2 regions of the Aminobacter sp. DSM 101952 genome follow, and region 1 is predicted to be linked to the other one. Evidence: riboswitches for the same ligand, from Rfam matches in the RefSeq annotation. Region 1 holds a riboswitch; the other holds the start of a gene.
The links. Region 1 has a riboswitch for thiamine pyrophosphate ahead of thiB (thiamine ABC transporter substrate binding subunit). Riboswitches for the same ligand answer to the same signal wherever they lie in the genome.
Positions count from the first base shown of each region.

Region 2: it holds a riboswitch for thiamine pyrophosphate, as region 1 does, so the genes downstream of both, thiC (phosphomethylpyrimidine synthase ThiC) here and thiB (thiamine ABC transporter substrate binding subunit) in region 1, are expected to answer to the same signal.

Region 1 covers NZ_LMCL01000012.1:224,891-233,101, forward strand. Annotated here, with positions in the region: gene ASC75_RS11235 (ABC-F family ATP-binding cassette domain-containing protein) at 1-1,434, opposite strand, end outside; gene ASC75_RS11240 (thiamine diphosphokinase) at 1,437-2,081, opposite strand; TPP riboswitch at 2,186-2,306, shown strand; gene thiB (thiamine ABC transporter substrate binding subunit) at 2,351-3,355, shown strand; gene thiP (thiamine/thiamine pyrophosphate ABC transporter permease) at 3,602-5,215, shown strand; gene thiQ (thiamine ABC transporter ATP-binding protein) at 5,212-5,931, shown strand; gene ASC75_RS11260 (M48 family metalloprotease) at 6,195-7,601, shown strand; gene ASC75_RS11265 (RNA polymerase factor sigma-32) at 7,634-8,211, opposite strand, start outside.
Region 2 covers NZ_LMCL01000008.1:103,336-111,546, reverse strand. Annotated here, with positions in the region: gene fghA (S-formylglutathione hydrolase) at 1-612, shown strand, start outside; gene ASC75_RS09045 (hydroxymethylpyrimidine/phosphomethylpyrimidine kinase) at 617-1,369, opposite strand; gene ASC75_RS09040 (thiamine phosphate synthase) at 1,360-1,965, opposite strand; gene ASC75_RS09035 (thiazole synthase) at 1,962-2,735, opposite strand; gene thiS (sulfur carrier protein ThiS) at 2,740-2,937, opposite strand; gene thiO (glycine oxidase ThiO) at 2,921-3,910, opposite strand; gene thiC (phosphomethylpyrimidine synthase ThiC) at 3,907-5,733, opposite strand; TPP riboswitch at 5,842-5,958, opposite strand; gene ASC75_RS09015 (3-methyl-2-oxobutanoate dehydrogenase (2-methylpropanoyl-transferring) subunit alpha) at 6,159-7,394, shown strand; gene ASC75_RS09010 (alpha-ketoacid dehydrogenase subunit beta) at 7,398-8,211, shown strand, end outside.

The DNA of each region.
Region 1 (8,211 bases):
GCCGTCGCCGTCCGGCGCGATGATGCTGGTCACGGTGCGGTCGAGGAAGTCGCGGTCGTGGCTGACCAGGATGACGGTGCCGGCGAACCCGGCGACCAGTTCCTGCAGCAGCTCCAGCGTCTCCATGTCGAGGTCGTTGGTCGGCTCGTCGAGCACCAGCAGGTTGGCCGGGCGGGCCAGGACACGCGCCAGGATGAGCCGGGCGCGTTCGCCGCCGGAGAGTTCGCGCACCGGCGTGCGCGCCTGCTCGGGCTTGAACAGGAAGTCCTTCATGTAGGACACGACGTGGCGCTGCTCGCCATTGATGACGAGGTTTTCGCCGCGGCCATCGGTGAGGTAGCTGGTCAGGGTTTCGTTCGGGTCGACCGCCTCGCGCTTCTGGTCGAGCGTGGCGATCTCCAGGTTGACGCCGAGCCGGATGCTGCCGGCATCGGACTCCATCTCACCGGTCAGCATCTTGAGCAGCGTCGTCTTGCCGGCGCCGTTGGGACCGACGAGGCCAATCCGGTCGCCACGCTGGATGCGGGTCGAAAAGCCCTTCACCACCGTCAGGTCGCCGAAGCTTTTGTCGATGTTCTTGGCTTCGATGACGAGCTTGCCGGATTCGGCCGCATCGCTGGCCACCATCGTCGCCACGCCCTCGGCGCCGCGGTGACTGCGGAACTTCTGGCGCATCGTCTGCAGTTCGCCGAGACGGCGCATGTTGCGCTTGCGCCGCGCCGTCACACCATAGCGCAGCCAATGTTCCTCGCGCACGATCTGGCGGCCGAGCTTGTGCTGGTCGCGCTCCTCTTCCTCGAGAATCTGGTCGCGCCATTCCTCAAAATGGGCGAAACCGCGGTCGAGCCGCCGCGTCTGGCCGCGGTCGAGCCAGACCGTGTTGCGGCTGACCCGTTCGAGGAAGCGGCGGTCGTGCGAGATCAGGATCAGCGCCGAGGAGGTGCGGATGAGCTCTTCTTCCAGCCACTCGATGACGGAGAGGTCGAGATGGTTGGTCGGCTCGTCGAGCAGCATGATGTCGGGCTCGGGCGCCATGACGCGGGCGAGTGCCGCACGGCGCGCCTCGCCGCCGGACAGGTCGCCGGGACGCTCCTCGCCGCTGAGGCCGAGATGGTCGAGCAGGTAGGTGGCGCGGTGCGCATCGTCGGCAGGCCCGAGACCGGCCTCGACATAGGCGCGCACGCTGGCGAAACCGTCCATGTCGGGCGCCTGCGGCAGGTAGCGGATCGTCGCCGAGGGCTGGCGGAACACCTCTCCGTCAGTCGGTTCGACCATGCCGGCGGCGATCTTCAGCAGCGTCGACTTGCCCGATCCGTTGCGGCCGACAAGTGCGATCTTGTCGCCCGTCGAGGCCGACAGTGCCGCGCCGTCGAGCAGCGGCACGCCGCCAAAGGTCAGGCGGATGCCGTCGAGATTGAGAAGCGGAGGGGCCATGTTCAGAAATCCGAGGCAGGAAAGGGATGGGCAAGGAGCAGCGCACGGCCACTGCCGAGCGAGACACGCAAACTGCCGCGCACCTCGTTGGAAAGCGTCAGCGACGAGCCGAAGGGCACCTCGACGCTATCGAGCGGCCATTTGGCACCCTCTTCGGTGAGTCCGGAAAGCTCGGAAAAGGCGAGCACCGAAAACAGCGTGCCGTCGTCATAGTCGAAGCTGGACGTACCGGGCAAAAGCGGATGCGCCTCCTGGCGGCCGCTGGTCAGCAGCACTTCGGTGCCGGCTTCGGCAAGGCGCAGCGCCAGCGCAAGATGAAGAAAGGCGTGATCGGCCCGCGCCCCGCCAAAGGCACCGACCAGCACCATCGAGGTCGCCCCGCTGGCTAGCGCGGACGCGATCGCCAATTCACCGTCGGTCTTGTCCTTGTCGGCGGGAAACTTCTCGCGCGGCACGGAAGCGAAGGTCGGTTCGATCTCGGCGGGTGCCGAGTCGAAATCACCAAGCCAGAGTTCCGGCAGCAGGCCGAGCGTTGCGGCATGACGCATGCCGGAGTCGGCCGCGATGACGCGGCTGCCCGCGACCTGACGGTCGAGGCGCGGCGTGCGGAAAAGCTCGCCGCCGAGAAGGAGGGTGAACCGGGTCATGGCAAGCGCATTACCAGCCCGGCAGCCGAAACGGAAGGCCGCGAGACCGCGTGTGGCCGGCAAACTACCGCTTGCACGGCCTGTCGCACGGCCCTATTTGTGGAACCGCTCTAACGGGGTGCCTGTCGCGCGCAAGCGGGCCGGCTGAGAGGCATGGAGAGATCCGGCCAACCCGCTGAACCTGATCCGGTTTGTACCGGCGGAGGGATTAGATGCTTCGGACGCCCGGCGCTTCAAATTCCCTTTCAACACCAATGAAGGAGGCGCCGATGCGCTCGCCCGTTCTGTCCCTGACTTCCGCCCTGGCGTTCGCCGCCATCGCCTTTCCGGCGACCGCCGAGGGCAAGCTCACCGTCTACACTTATGAGAGCTTTACCGCCGAGTGGGGCCCCGGCCCCCAGGTCAAGAAGGCCTTCGAGGCCGAATGCGCCTGTACCGTCGATTTCGTCTCGGTCGCCGACGGCGTGGCCCTGCTCAACCGCGTCAAGCTCGAAGGTGCGGCCACCAAGGCCGACATCGTGCTCGGCCTCGACACCAATTTGACCGCCGAGGCCAAGGCAACCGGCCTGTTCGCGCCGCACGGCGCCGCGGGAGAGAACGTCAAGGTTCCCGGCGATTGGTCCGACGACACCTTCGTGCCTTACGATTACAGCTATTTCGCCGTCGTCTATGACACCGACAAGCTGAAGACCCCGCCGAAAAGCCTGAAGGAACTGATCGAGGGCGACCCCGAGCAGAAGATCGCCATCCAGGATCCGCGCACTTCGACACCGGGCCTCGGCCTGCTGTTGTGGATCAAGTCGGTCTATGGCGACAAGGCGCCGGAAGCCTGGGCCAAACTCAAGGGCCGCGTGCTGACCGTGACGCCGGGATGGAGCGAGGCCTATGGCCTGTTCACCAAGGGCGAGGCGCCCATGGTGCTGTCCTACACGACGTCGCCGGCCTACCACATGGTGGCGGAAAGCACCGAGCGCTACCAGGCCGCGACCTTCGAGGAAGGCCACTATTTGCAGATCGAGGTCGCCGGCATCACCACCACGGGTGCCAAGAACCCGCTGTCGGAGAAGTTCATGGCCTTCATGACCGGCCCCGGCTTCCAGGATGTCATCCCCGAAACCAACTGGATGTTGCCTGCCGGCAAGACCGACAAGCCGCTCAGCCCGGCCTTCGACAAGCTCGTGAAGCCGGCCAAGACGCTGCTCTTCAGCGCCGACGAAGTCGCCGCCAACCGCAAGGCCTGGGTCGACGAATGGCTCGGCGTGATGAGCAAGTAGGCACTGTCGACTTGTGATGGATCTGCTTGAATACCCCCCTCCGGCCTGCCGGCAATCTCCCCCGCAAGGGGGGAGATTGGCTGTGGCACGGCCATCGCCAATCCAAGAAGTTGTCGGTGGTGGATGGGCGTCCAAGCTGCCGATCTCCCCCCTTGCGGGGGAGATGGCCGGCAGGCCAGAGGGGGGTGCGAAAGATTGCTACCCCGATCGACCTCACGGTCTACGTCCTGCAGCGTTCGGCACATCATGCCACTAGCTCGCGACCCCCGCATTGCCGCCGGCGTCATCGCGCTGGCGGCGATCGGCATCCTGGTCGGCGGCGCCTTCGTCGGGCTCGGCATCGAGGCCTGGCGCAATCCTGAAGGCGCCCTTGCCGCCATCGATCCCTACCTTCTGCGGGTCGCGCGCTTCACGCTGTGGCAGGCGATGTTGTCGACCTTGCTGTCGGTTGCGCCTGCGATCCTCGTCGCGCGTGCCCTGTCCCGGCATCCTGAGTTTCCCGGCCGCGGTCTGATCCTGCGCCTGTTTGCCGTGCCGCTGGCGTTGCCGGCGATCGTCGCTGCCCTCGGCATCCTGTCGCTCTACGGCCGCGCCGGCTATTTCGCCGAACCGCTGACGGCGCTGACCGGCGGCACATGGCCCGGCATCTATGGCCTGTCGGGCATTCTGGTCGCCCACGTCTTCTTCAACCTGCCGCTGGCGACACGCCTGATGCTCGAGGCCCTGCAGACGGTGCCGGCCGACCAGTGGCGGCTGGCGAGCCAGCTCGGCATGGGCGCGCAGTCAAGCTTCCGCCTGATCGAATGGCCTGCGCTGCGCGCAGCCCTGCCCGGTATCGCCGGGCTGGTGTTCATGCTGTGCATCACCTCCTTCACCATCGTCTTGACGCTCGGCGGCGGACCGGCTGCAACCACGCTGGAAGTGGCGATCTACCAGGCGCTGCGCTTCGATTTCGACCCTGCCCGGGCGGTTGCGCTCACCGTGTTGCAGATCGCGCTGACCGCCGTCGTCGTCCTGGCCCTGATGCGGCTCGGCGTCAACACCACCGGCGACGCCAACCTGCCGGTGGCACGGCGCAGCTTCATTCAGGCGAACGCCGGCGAGGCGACCTTCAATGCAGCGGCTATCCTCCTGGCTCTCGCCTTCGTCGGCGGGCCGATGCTGGCGACCGTTGCCGCCGGGCTCGAGGCTGATCTCGGCCGGCTGGCCGGAGAGGCTTCCGTCCAGCGCGCGACGCTGACCAGCATCGTCCTGGCGACACTGTCGGCGACGCTTGCGGCGATGCTGGCCCTGGCGCTGGTGACGGCACGCCGGGCGCTCGCGACAGGCCGCAACAGCCGGAAGAAGTCGATCCTCGAACGCTTTACCGACACCGGCGCCAGCTTCGTGCTGGTCGTGCCGCCGATCGTCATCGGCGCTGGCTGGTTCGTGTTGGTGCGGCAGTCGGTCGACGTCTTCGCGCTGGCCCCCTTCATGGTGGTGACGGTCAATGCCGTGATGGCGATGCCGTTTGCCGTCCGCGCCATTCGCCCCGCCCATGATGCGGCGAGCGAGCGCCACGAGCGGCTTTGCGCCCAGCTTGGCATATCCGGCTGGAACCGGCTGCGGCTGATCGACTGGCCGGTGCTCCGGCGTCCGCTGGCCACCGCGTTCGCCTTTGCCATGGCGCTGTCGCTCGGCGACCTCGGAGTCATCGCCCTTTTCGGCAGCGACGCCGTGCAGACGCTGCCCTATCTTCTGCTCGCCCGCATGGGCAGCTATCGCACCGACGACGCGGCCGGCCTGGCACTGATGCTCGGGCTGTTGTGCCTGGCCTTGATGATGCTGGCCGACCGCCTCGGCAAGGAGACACCCAGATGACCAGTGCGGCCGTGCACCTCGACCAGCTGGTGTTCAGCTATGCCGACACCATGGTGCGCTTCGACGTGACGTTCGCGCCCGGCGAGATCACTGCCATCATGGGGCCGAGCGGCGCCGGCAAGTCGACATTGCTCAACCTCGTCGCCGGCTTCGAGACACCACGCGAGGGCCGGGTGCTGATCGGCGACATGGATGTGACGTCGGCGCCACCAGCCGACAGGCCTGTGTCGATGGTGTTCCAGGAGAACAACCTCTTCGCCCACCTCGACATCGCCAGCAATGTCGGGCTCGGGCGCTCGCCTGCCTTGCGCCTCAGCGCGACGGACAAGCAGGATGTGGCAACGGCCCTGGCGCGCGTCGGGTTGGCGGGCATGGAGCATCGCCTGCCCCGCGAACTGTCGGGTGGCGAACGCCAGCGCGTCGCCCTGGCACGGGTTCTTGTGCGCGACCGCCCGATTCTCCTGCTGGATGAACCCTTTGCCTCGCTTGGACCAGCCTTGCGCGACGACATGCTGGAGCTTTTGACCAGCGTCCAAGCAGAACGCGGCATGACCGTGCTTTTCGTGACACACCAACCCGAAGATGCGCGAAAACTCGCTGAAAACATGGTTTTCGTCGAAGGTGGAAGGGTCGCGGCGGCAGGAAAGACTGCGGATTTCTTTAAGAGTTCTGGACCTGACGCCTTCAGACACTATATCGGCAATGAACGGCAGTGACACGTTCACGCCGCGTTGCCCGGAAGCGGACATAATTTACAGCCAAATCGCCATATTCGCGGCGGCGGCCTTATTGTGTCGGCAAGGCGAGTGTGGCTACGTCCACACGATGCGGGCCGGCATCTGCTTCGCCCGCATTTGTTGAATTTGAAAGGACGCGAGCTCTGCCCATCTGCCGCGACGGACTGACCGGGACGATAACGCCACGCTGCGCGCGACTTGCCGTCGCCGTGGCGCTGTCGGCGTTTGTCGCCGGTTGCCAGGTGCTCAACTCTTCGGATGTCCGCGAATCCGGTTTCCAGCCGTCCAACAATCCGGTGACGGTCGACAACGTCTCGCGCAACGACAAGCTCGCCGAGATCGCCAAGGCCCAACACCCGCGCATCCTCGCCACCTATGGCGGCGAATACTCCGACCCCAAGCTGGAGCGCATGGTGGCCAAGGTCGTCGGCAGCCTGACCACGGTGTCGGCCAACCCGAACCAGACCTATCGCATCACCATCCTCAATTCGCCCAACGTCAATGCCTTTGCGCTGCCGGGCGGCTATCTCTACGTGACGCGCGGACTTCTGGCGTTGGCCAACGATTCGGCCGAACTGGCCGCCGTCATCTCGCACGAGATGGGCCACGTCACCGCCAACCACGGCGTCCAGCGCCAGCAGAAGGAAGCCGAGGAAGTGCTGGCGACCAAGGTCGTCACCGACGTGCTCGGCGAAAGCCCGACAGCCAAGGCGGCCTTGATCCGCGGCAAGCTGCGCCTTGCCCAGTTCTCGCGCAACCAGGAGCTCGAGGCCGACGGAATCGGCATCAAGATGAGCGGCCAGTCGGGCTATGATCCCTTCGCCGCGGGCCGCTTCCTGCAGTCGATGGCCGCCTATAGCGACCTACGCGCGGTCAGCGGCGCCACCGACGCCAGCCTCGACTTCCTCGCCAGCCATCCCAACGCGCCGCAGCGCATCGACCTTGCCCAGCGCCACGCCCGCCAGTTCGGCGCGCCCGGCATCGGCAAGCGCGACCGCGATTCCTTCCTCGCCGGCATCGACGGGCTTCTGTTCGGCGACACACCCGACGAAGGCTACGTCCGCGGCACCACCTTCCTACATCCCAAGCTCGGCATCTCGTTCTCGGTGCCGCAGGGCTTCATCATCGACAACACAGCCGCCGCAGTGACCGCGACGGGTCCGGGCAACATGGCCATCCGCTTCGACGGCGTAACCATCGACGGCAAGCTGTCGCTGCCCGACTACGTCAAGAGCGGCTGGGTTGCCGGGCTAGATCCGGCAAGCGTCCGCTCGGAGACGATCAACGGCAACGAGGCAGCGTTTGCCCGCGCAAGCGCCGAAGGCTGGCAATTCGACATCATGGTGATCCGCGCCGGCGCACAGGTCTACCGCCTGCTGACGGCCGCACCGACAGCCAGCTCCAACCTCGATACGGTCGCCCGCTCGGTGAGCTCCAGCTTCCACGTCATGACCGCGGCGGAAAAGGCTTCGCTCAAACCGCTGCGCATCCGCGTCGTCACCGTGCAAGCAGGCCAGAACATGGGTTCGCTCGCCGCCAGCATGGTTGGCGTCGACCGCAAGCTCGATCTGTTCAGGGTGCTGAACGCCCTTGCCCCCGGTGCCACCGTTTCGGCCGGCGACAAGGTCAAGATCGTCACCGACCGGTAGTCGCCCGGAGTAATTCCAAAGAGGGAAAAGCTCTAGGCGGCCAGAAACGCCGAGTTTTGCCGCACCAGGGCCGACTTCAGCTTTTCCATGGCGCGGGTTTCGATCTGCCGGACCCGCTCCTTGGAGATGCCGAGCGACGTGCCCAGCTCTTCCAGCGTGGCGCCCTCCTCGCTCAGCCGGCGCTCCTCGATGATCTGAAGTTCGCGCGCGTTGAGCACCCCGAGCGCATCGTGCAGCCAGCCAGAGCGCCGTTCGATGTCAATCGCATCGCCGACGAGTTCATCCGGCAACGGATCGTCGGAGACCAAAAGATCCATGCGCTCGCCGCCATCGCCATCGTCGCTCAGCGGCGCGTTGAGCGACGTGTCGGGCACCGAAAGGCGCATGTCCATCATCGCCACGTCCGCCTCCGACACGCCGAGCGCGAGGGAAATTTCCTGGTAAGCCGAGCTGTTGCCGAGCGGGCCGCCGCCCTGGGCAAGACGGGCGCGCATGCGGCGCAGGTTGAAGAACAGCGATTTTTGGGCCGAGCTCGTACCGCCCCTGACGATTGACCAGTTGCGCAGGATGTAGTCCTGCATCGATGCGCGAATCCACCAGCTGGCATAGG
Region 2 (8,211 bases), on a different contig from region 1:
ATGATCGTCTGCCCCGACACCAGCCCGCGCGGCGAGGGCATTCCCGACGAGAAGGACAACTGGCAGTTCGGTTCGGGCGCCGGCTTCTATGTCGACGCGACGCAGGAGCCGTTCGCGAAGAACTACCGCATGTATTCCTACGTCACCGAAGAGCTGCCGGCACTGATCGCGGCGAACTTCCCGGCCGATATGTCACGCCAGTCGATAACAGGTCATTCGATGGGCGGCCACGGCGCGCTGACCATCGCGCTGAAGAACCCGGAACGCTTCAAGAGCTGTTCGGCCTTCGCGCCGATCGCCCAACCCTCGACGGCGGGCTGGTCGAAGCCGGCGCTGGAAAAGTATCTCGGCGCCGATGAGGCTGCGTGGCGCGCCTATGACACGACGCTGCTGATCGAGGATGGCAAGCGTTTTCCGGAGTTCCTGGCCGACCAGGGGACCTCGGACGGCTTCCTCCAGGAAGGCCTGCGGCCGTGGCTGCTCGAAGATGCCTGCAAGAAGGCCGGCATCGGGCTGACCCTGCGCATGCAGGACGGCTATGACCATTCCTACAACTTCATCTCCACCTTCATGGACGACCATCTGCGCTGGCACGCCGCCCGGCTGGGCTAGGCGCTCAGGAGATCGAGGCGAGAAGCTTGGCGAAGACATGGCGCTTCGCCTTGCCGACGCTGTTCTCCAGCGTTTCGTTTTGCGCCAGATGCGCCGCTATCGCGCTCGCCAGCATGCAGCCGGTGCCGCGCATGGCCACCGGAATGCGGGAGGCGTCGAACCGGATTGGATCGCGTCCCGGCAGGAGCAGCAGGTCCGTCGACGATTCTCCCGATGCGTGACCGCCCTTGACGAGAATGGCGGGGGCGGCTGCGTCGAACAGCCTGCCGGCCTGCCGGAGGATGTCGCGTTCGCCAATGGCGAGCGGCAGGCCGGACAGCAGTGCCAATTCGGGCAGGTTGGGCGTGACCAGCGTGCACAGCGGAAACAGCTTGCGCTTGAGCGATGTCATGGCATTTGCGTCGAGCAATGGGCGTCCTGAGGTCGAGGCCAGAACCGGGTCGAGCACCACGGGGATCGGCAGGCTGCTTGCCAGCACCGAAGAGACCGCCTCTATGGTCGGGGCGCTGCCGAGCATGCCGATCTTGACCGCCTTGACCGGATTGGCGGCCAGGGCCGCGCGCATCTGGGCGGCAACGAGGTCGGGCGGCATCTGCTCGATGCGCGCGACCGCCTGATGCGACTGGACCGTTACCGCCGTGACCGCAACGCAGCTGCGCAGGCCGAAGGCCGACACCGTTTCGACATCGCGGACGATGCCGGCGCCGCCGCTCGAATCCGAGCCGGCGACGATGAGCACATGCGGAGTCATCGCCATCGAGCCGTCGCCGCCAGCCATTGGCGGGTGCGGCCCTCCGGGTCGGTATTCAAGGTGATGTCGGTGACGACGGCAGCGCTGTCAGCGCCTTGTGCGAAGACGCCAGGGATGCGCTCGACGTTGAGCCCGCCGATGGCGACCAGCGGCACCGTGCCGACGCGCTGTTTCCAGGTGGCGATGCGGTCGAGCCCCTGCGGTGTCCATTTCATCGCCTTGAGGATGGTCGGATAGACGGGGCCGAGCGCGACATAGTCTGGTGTTGCTGCAAGCGCCGTGTCGAGTTCGGCATCGTCATGGGTGCTGAGGCCGAGTTTCAGGCCGGCGCGGCGGATGGCACTTACATCGGCTTCGGCGAGATCTTCCTGGCCGAGATGGACGAAGTTGCAGCCCTCGTCGATGGCGAGGCGCCAGTAGTCGTTGACAATGAGCTGGCAGCCATGACCTTCACACACGGCTTTCGCAGCGCGGATTTCGCGGCGCAGGCCGGCCTCGTCCATGTCCTTGATGCGCAACTGCACCAGCTTCACACCCGATGGCACCAGCCGCTCGATCCAGGCCGCGGAATCGATGATCAGATAGAACGGGTCGAGTTTCATGAAAATGCTGCCATGCCGATGACGGGGGTGGAAGGAACAGCCATGTCTCGCGGTTCGAGCGGGCCGGCGAGGAATGCTTGCCGCCCTGAATCAACCGCCTTGCCGAAGGCGGACGCCATGGCAACGGGGTCGCCGGCCTTGGCGACCGCCGTGTTGAGCAGCACGGCGTCGTAGCCGAGTTCCATGACGGTCGCCGCATGCGACGGGCGGCCGATGCCGGCGTCGACGATCAAAGGCACGTTGGGGAAGTGGCCGCGCAGGCTGCGCAGGGCATCAGGGTTTTGCGGACCTCGCGCCGACCCGATCGGCGCGCACCAGGGCATCAGCACCTTGCAGCCGGCATCGACCAGCCGGCCGGCGACAACGAGATCGTCGGTCGTGTAGGGAAAAACCTCGAAGCCTTCTGCGGCGAGGATTTTCGCCGCATCGACCAGCCCGAACACGTCGGGCTGCAGCGTGTCGTGATTGCCGATGACTTCGAGCTTGATCCAGTTGGTGCCGAACACCTCACGCGCCATGCGCGCCGTCGTCACCGCTTCCTTGATCGAATGGCAGCCGGCGGTGTTGGGCAGCACACGCACGCCGAGCGACTGGATCAGCGACCAGAACTGCCCGCCGGTCTTGCCGCCGGATGTTTCGCGGCGCAGCGAGACGGTGACGATGTCGGCGCCAGACGCCTTGATCGCCTCGGCCATGATCGCAGGCGAGGGGTAGAGGGCGGTGCCCAGAAGCAGGCGGGAAGAGACCGGCTGTCCGTAGAGTTCGAGCATGAACTCACCCTCCCTTCATCGGTGCGAGGATTTCGATACGGTCGCCCTCGGCCAGCGCGCAGTCGTCGCGTTCCCTTGCCGGCACAACCTCGCCGTTCAGCGCCGTGGCGAGCCAGCCGCCCTCGTAGTCGAGTTCTGCAAGCAATGCCGCCAGCGTGCCGGCCGCAACCTCGTGGCTTTCGCCGTTAACGGTGAGTTTCATCGGCGAGCTCCTTCTTCGTCTCGTGGCCCAGGATCAGGCCGGCGGCCTGCCGCGCGATGGCGGGTGCGAGCAGGAAGCCGTGGCGATAGAGGCCGTTGATGCGGATGGTGTTCCCGTCGCGCTCGACGCGCGGCAGGTTGTCGGCGAAGGCGGGGCGGACGCCAACACCCGTCTCGACCAGTTCGGCCTCGCCGAAGGCCGGATGCAGCGCGTAGGCGGCGTTGAGCAGTTCCATCACCGAGCGCGTGGTGATCGGCCGGGTAGCGTCATTCTCGATCATCGTCGCGCCGACCATGAACAGGTTGCCCGACCGCGGGATGACATAAACCGGGATGCGCGGATGCAGCAGCCGCACCGGTCGCGCGAGGGAAACCTCCGTAGTGCGCAGGATCAGCATCTCGCCACGCACGCCGCGCAAGCCTGGCCGCGTGTCGGCCATGCCGGTGCAGTCGACCTCGATACCAGGCGACCCAGGCGCCTGCACGGCGCCAAAGCCGAACTCGAAACGCACGCCCATCTGCACGAGCTTTTCCTTTAGCCCTAGCAGCACCTTCCGCGGATCAAGGTGCGCCTCCCGGGCGAAGAACAATGCACGTCCGAAACGTCCTTCGAGGTCTGGCTCGAGTTCAGTGACGGCCTCGGCATCGATCTGCCGAAAAGCCGATGTGCGCCGGCCGAAGCGGTCGAGTTCGGCCGCATCACGCGCCGGTGCCACGACCAGCGTGCCGTTGCGCATGATATGGCCGGGCAAGGCGGCATTCCACCAGTCGGCGGCGTCTCGCCCGAGCGAGAGCACTGCCTCTTCGGCGCTTTCGCGCTCGCACCACGGCGCCAGCATGCCGCCGGCATGCCACGAGGCATTGCCGGCGATCTGCCTGCGCTTCTCGACCACGGTCACCTCGGCGCCGCGTGTCGCCAGCTCATGTGCGAGCGTCAGCCCGGCGACGCCTGCGCCGCGGATCAGCACCTTCATGGCTGGCTCGCTGTCTCCGCCGGCGCGGCGTTGTCGACCGGCATGTAGAGGTCGCCGCCGTCGCGGTACTTTGCCGCCATCGCTGCCAGCCCTTCCTTCTGCGCCTCGGCGCGGATGTCGTGGGAGATCCGCATCGAGCAGAATTTCGGGCCGCACATGGAGCAGAAATGCGCCACCTTGTGCGCCTCCTTGGGCAAGGTCTGGTCGTGGTAGGCGCGCGCCGTTTCGGGGTCGAGCGATAGGTTGAACTGGTCCTCCCAGCGGAACTCGAATCGCGCCCGCGACAGTGCATCGTCCCTGACCTTGGCCGCCGGGTGGCCCTTGGCGAGGTCGGCGGCGTGTGCTGCGATCTTGTAGGTGATGACGCCGACCTTGACGTCGTCGCGGTCGGGCAGGCCGAGATGTTCCTTGGGCGTGACGTAGCAGAGCATAGCCGTGCCGAACCAGCCGATCATCGCCGCGCCGATGCCCGAGGTGATGTGGTCGTAGCCGGGCGCAATGTCGGTGGTGAGCGGCCCGAGCGTGTAGAAAGGCGCTTCGCCGCAGACCTCCAGCTGCTTGTCCATGTTCTCCTTGATCTTGTGCATCGGCACGTGGCCGGGGCCTTCGATCATGACCTGGCAGTCCTTGGCCCAGGCGATCCTGGTCAGCTCTCCCAGCGTCTCCAGTTCGGCGAACTGGGCGGCGTCGTTGGCGTCCGCAATCGAGCCGGGGCGCAGGCCGTCGCCGAGAGAGAACGCGACGTCATAGGTGCGGCAGATGTCGCAGATTTCCTCGAAGTGCTCGTAGAGGAAGCTCTCCTTGTGATGGTGCAGGCACCACTTGGCCATGATCGAGCCGCCGCGCGAGACGATGCCGGTGACGCGGTCGACGGTCAGGTGGATGTAGGCCAGGCGCACGCCGGCATGGATGGTGAAGTAGTCGACGCCCTGTTCGGCCTGCTCGATGAGCGTGTCGCGGAACACCTCCCAGGTCAGGTCCTCGGCGATGCCGCCAACCTTTTCGAGCGCCTGGTAGAGCGGCACCGTGCCGATGGGCACCGGCGAATTGCGGACGATCCAGTCGCGGATGTTGTGGATGTTGCGGCCGGTGGACAGGTCCATCACCGTGTCGGCGCCCCATCGCGTCGCCCACACCATCTTCTCGACCTCCTCGGCCATCGACGAGGTGACGGCGGAATTGCCGATGTTGGCGTTGATCTTGACCAGGAAATTGCGGCCGATGATCATCGGCTCGCTCTCGGGATGGTTGATGTTGGAGGGGATGATGGCGCGGCCGCGCGCCACCTCGTCACGGACGAATTCGGGCGTGACGAAATCGGGAACGGCTGCGCCGAAGCTTTCGCCGTCGCGCTGGAGCTTTGCCTTGAGCTGCTCGCGGCCAAGGTTTTCGCGGATGGCGACAAATTCCATCTCGGGCGTGACGATGCCGGCGCGGGCATAAGCGAGCTGGGTGACGGCGCGACCGCCGGTGGCGCGCAGCGGGGCGTTGCGCACCGGAAACGCCGGCGTCAGCCGTTCGGGCGAGACGAAGCCGTTGTCCGCGTCTTTGATCGCGCGGCCGTCATAGCGCTCGACGTCGCCGCGGGCGACGATCCAGTCCTCACGCAGCCGTGGCAGGCCGCGCTCGATGTCGGTCTGCACCGTCGTGTCGGTATAGGGGCCGGACGAATCGTAGACGGAGACGGGCGGCTCGCCGGATGTCGGGTGAACCGATATTTCGCGCATCGGCACCCGGATTTCGGGATGCAGCTTTCCTGCCTTGTGAACCTTCCTCGAAGCGGGAAGTTCGCCGGTCGTGACTGTCGGGGTGTGGGCATTCATGAGTGAGTCTCCGGTGCTATGGAGACCCAGTTCGTGCGATGAGGAGGAGGTGAGGTTTTGCCCGGGGACCTCGGGCGTGAACCCGATTGCCAAAGCCGGATAGCCGGCCTGCAGCGCCTCGCACCGTCCCTACGCCAGTGTGAACTGGATCAGGTTCAACGGGTCACTGCGCTGCGCGAGCCAGCAGTATCTCAGCCCCTTGTCGGGACCCCCCTGGTGAGGCCGGCAACATGGGCGAGGAATGCCGGTGCTGTCAACGGCCTTTCGTTGAAGCCGAGACAATGCCAAAGTCCCTGATGTCGGGACCCCATTGAAGTTTCGATGACGATCGGATAATAGGTCAGCATCACTGACATAAATTGTCTGGCGCTTGCGGTGTTCCGGGGAAGGACGTTCGGCCCGCAGGCGAGACAGGAGGAGCATCCGTGACGGACAATCCCTCGCCGCTCAAGTTTCACGTGCCCGAGCCCGAAGTGCGACCGGGCGGAACGCCCGACTTCTCCAACGTGCCGATCCCCAAGGCCGGCTCGGTCGACCGGCCGCCGGTCGATGTCGACCCCAGGACGATCCGCGATCTCGCCTATTCGATCATCCGCGTGCTCAACCGCGAGGGCGATGCGGTCGGGCCGTGGGCCGGCACGCTGACCGACGAGGAACAGCTCGAAGGCCTGCGCCACATGATGACGTTGCGCACCTTCGACGCGCGCATGCAGATGGCCCAGCGCCAGGGCAAGACCTCGTTCTACATGCAGCATATGGGCGAGGAGGCGGTGAGCTGCGCATTCCGCAAGGCGCTCAACAAGGGCGACATGAATTTCCCGACCTATCGCCAGGCCGGCCTGCTGATCGCCGGCGGCTATCCGATGGTCGACATGATGAATCAGATCTATTCCAACGAGATGGATCCGCTGAAGGGCCGGCAGCTGCCGATCATGTATTCGGCCAAGGAGCACGGTTTCTTCTCCATCTCCGGCAATCTGACGACGCAGTACATCCAGGCGGTGGGCTGGGCGATGGCGTCTGCCATCAAGGGCGATACCAAGATCGCGGTCGGCTGGGTCGGCGACGGTGCCACCGCCGAGAGCGACTTCCACGCCGCACTGGTCTTCGCCTCGACCTACAGGGCGCCCGTCGTGCTCAACGTCGTCAACAACCAGTGGGCGATCTCGACCTTCCAAGGCATCGCCCGCGGCGGCTCCGGCACCTTTGCGGCGCGCGGCCTCGGCTTCGGCATCCCGGCCCTGCGCGTCGACGGCAACGACTATCTCGCCGTCCACGCGGTGGCGAAATGGGCGGCCGAGCGCGCCCGCAGCAACCTCGGGCCGACACTGGTCGAATACGTCACCTATCGCGTCGGGGCGCACTCGACCTCGGACGATCCCTCTGCCTACCGGCCCAAGACCGAGTCGGACGCCTGGCCGCTCGGGGACCCTGTGATCCGGCTGAAGAACCATCTCATCAGGCGTGGCCTGTGGTCCGACGACCGCCACAAGCAGACCGAGGCCGAGATCCTCGAAACAGTCATCGCAGCGCAGAAGGAAGCCGAGAGCCATGGCACGCTGCATGCCGGCGGCAAGCCGTCAACGCGCGACATGTTCGAGGGTGTCTATGCCGAGATGCCGGCGCATCTCCGTCGCCAGCGCCAGAAGGCGGGAGTGTAGCCCATGCCGCGCATGACAATGATCGAGGCCATCCGCAGCGCCATGGACGTTGCCATGGGCCGCGACGACAACGTCGTCGTGTTCGGCGAGGACGTCGGCTATTTCGGCGGCGTCTTCCGCTGCACGCAAGGGCTTCAACAGAAATACGGCCGGTCGCGCTGTTTCGACGCGCCGATCAGCGAACTGGGCATCGTCGGCGCTGCCGTCGGCATGGCTTCCTATGGCCTCAAGCCCTGCATTGAAATCCAGTTCGCCGACTATGTCTATCCAGCATACGACCAGATCGTTTCGGAAGCGGCACGATTGCGCTACCGCTCCAATGGCGAATTCACCTGCCCGATCGTCATCCGCATGCCGACAGGCGGCGGCATCTTCGGCGGCCAGACCCACAGCCAGAGCCCCGAGGCATTGTTCACCCATGTTTCAGGCCTCAAGGTGGTGGTTCCGTCCAATCCGCTCGACGCCAAGGGACTGCTGATCGCTTCGATCGAGGACCCCGATCCGGTGATCTTTCTGGAGCCGAAACGATTGTACAACGGTCCCTTCGACGGCCATCACGACCGACCCGTCACGGCCTGGTCCAAGCATGATTTGGGCGAGGTGCCGGAAGGCCATTACACGGTGCCGCTCGGCAAGGCCGAGATTCGCCGGCCCGGTTCCGCCGTCACCGTGCTCGCCTATGGCACCATGGTCTATGTCGCCCAGGCGGCAGCCGAGGAGACCGGCATCGACGCCGAGGTGATCGACCTCAGGACGCTGCTGCCGCTCGATCTCGAGACCATCGTCGCCTCGGTCAAGAAGACCCGCCGCTGCGTGG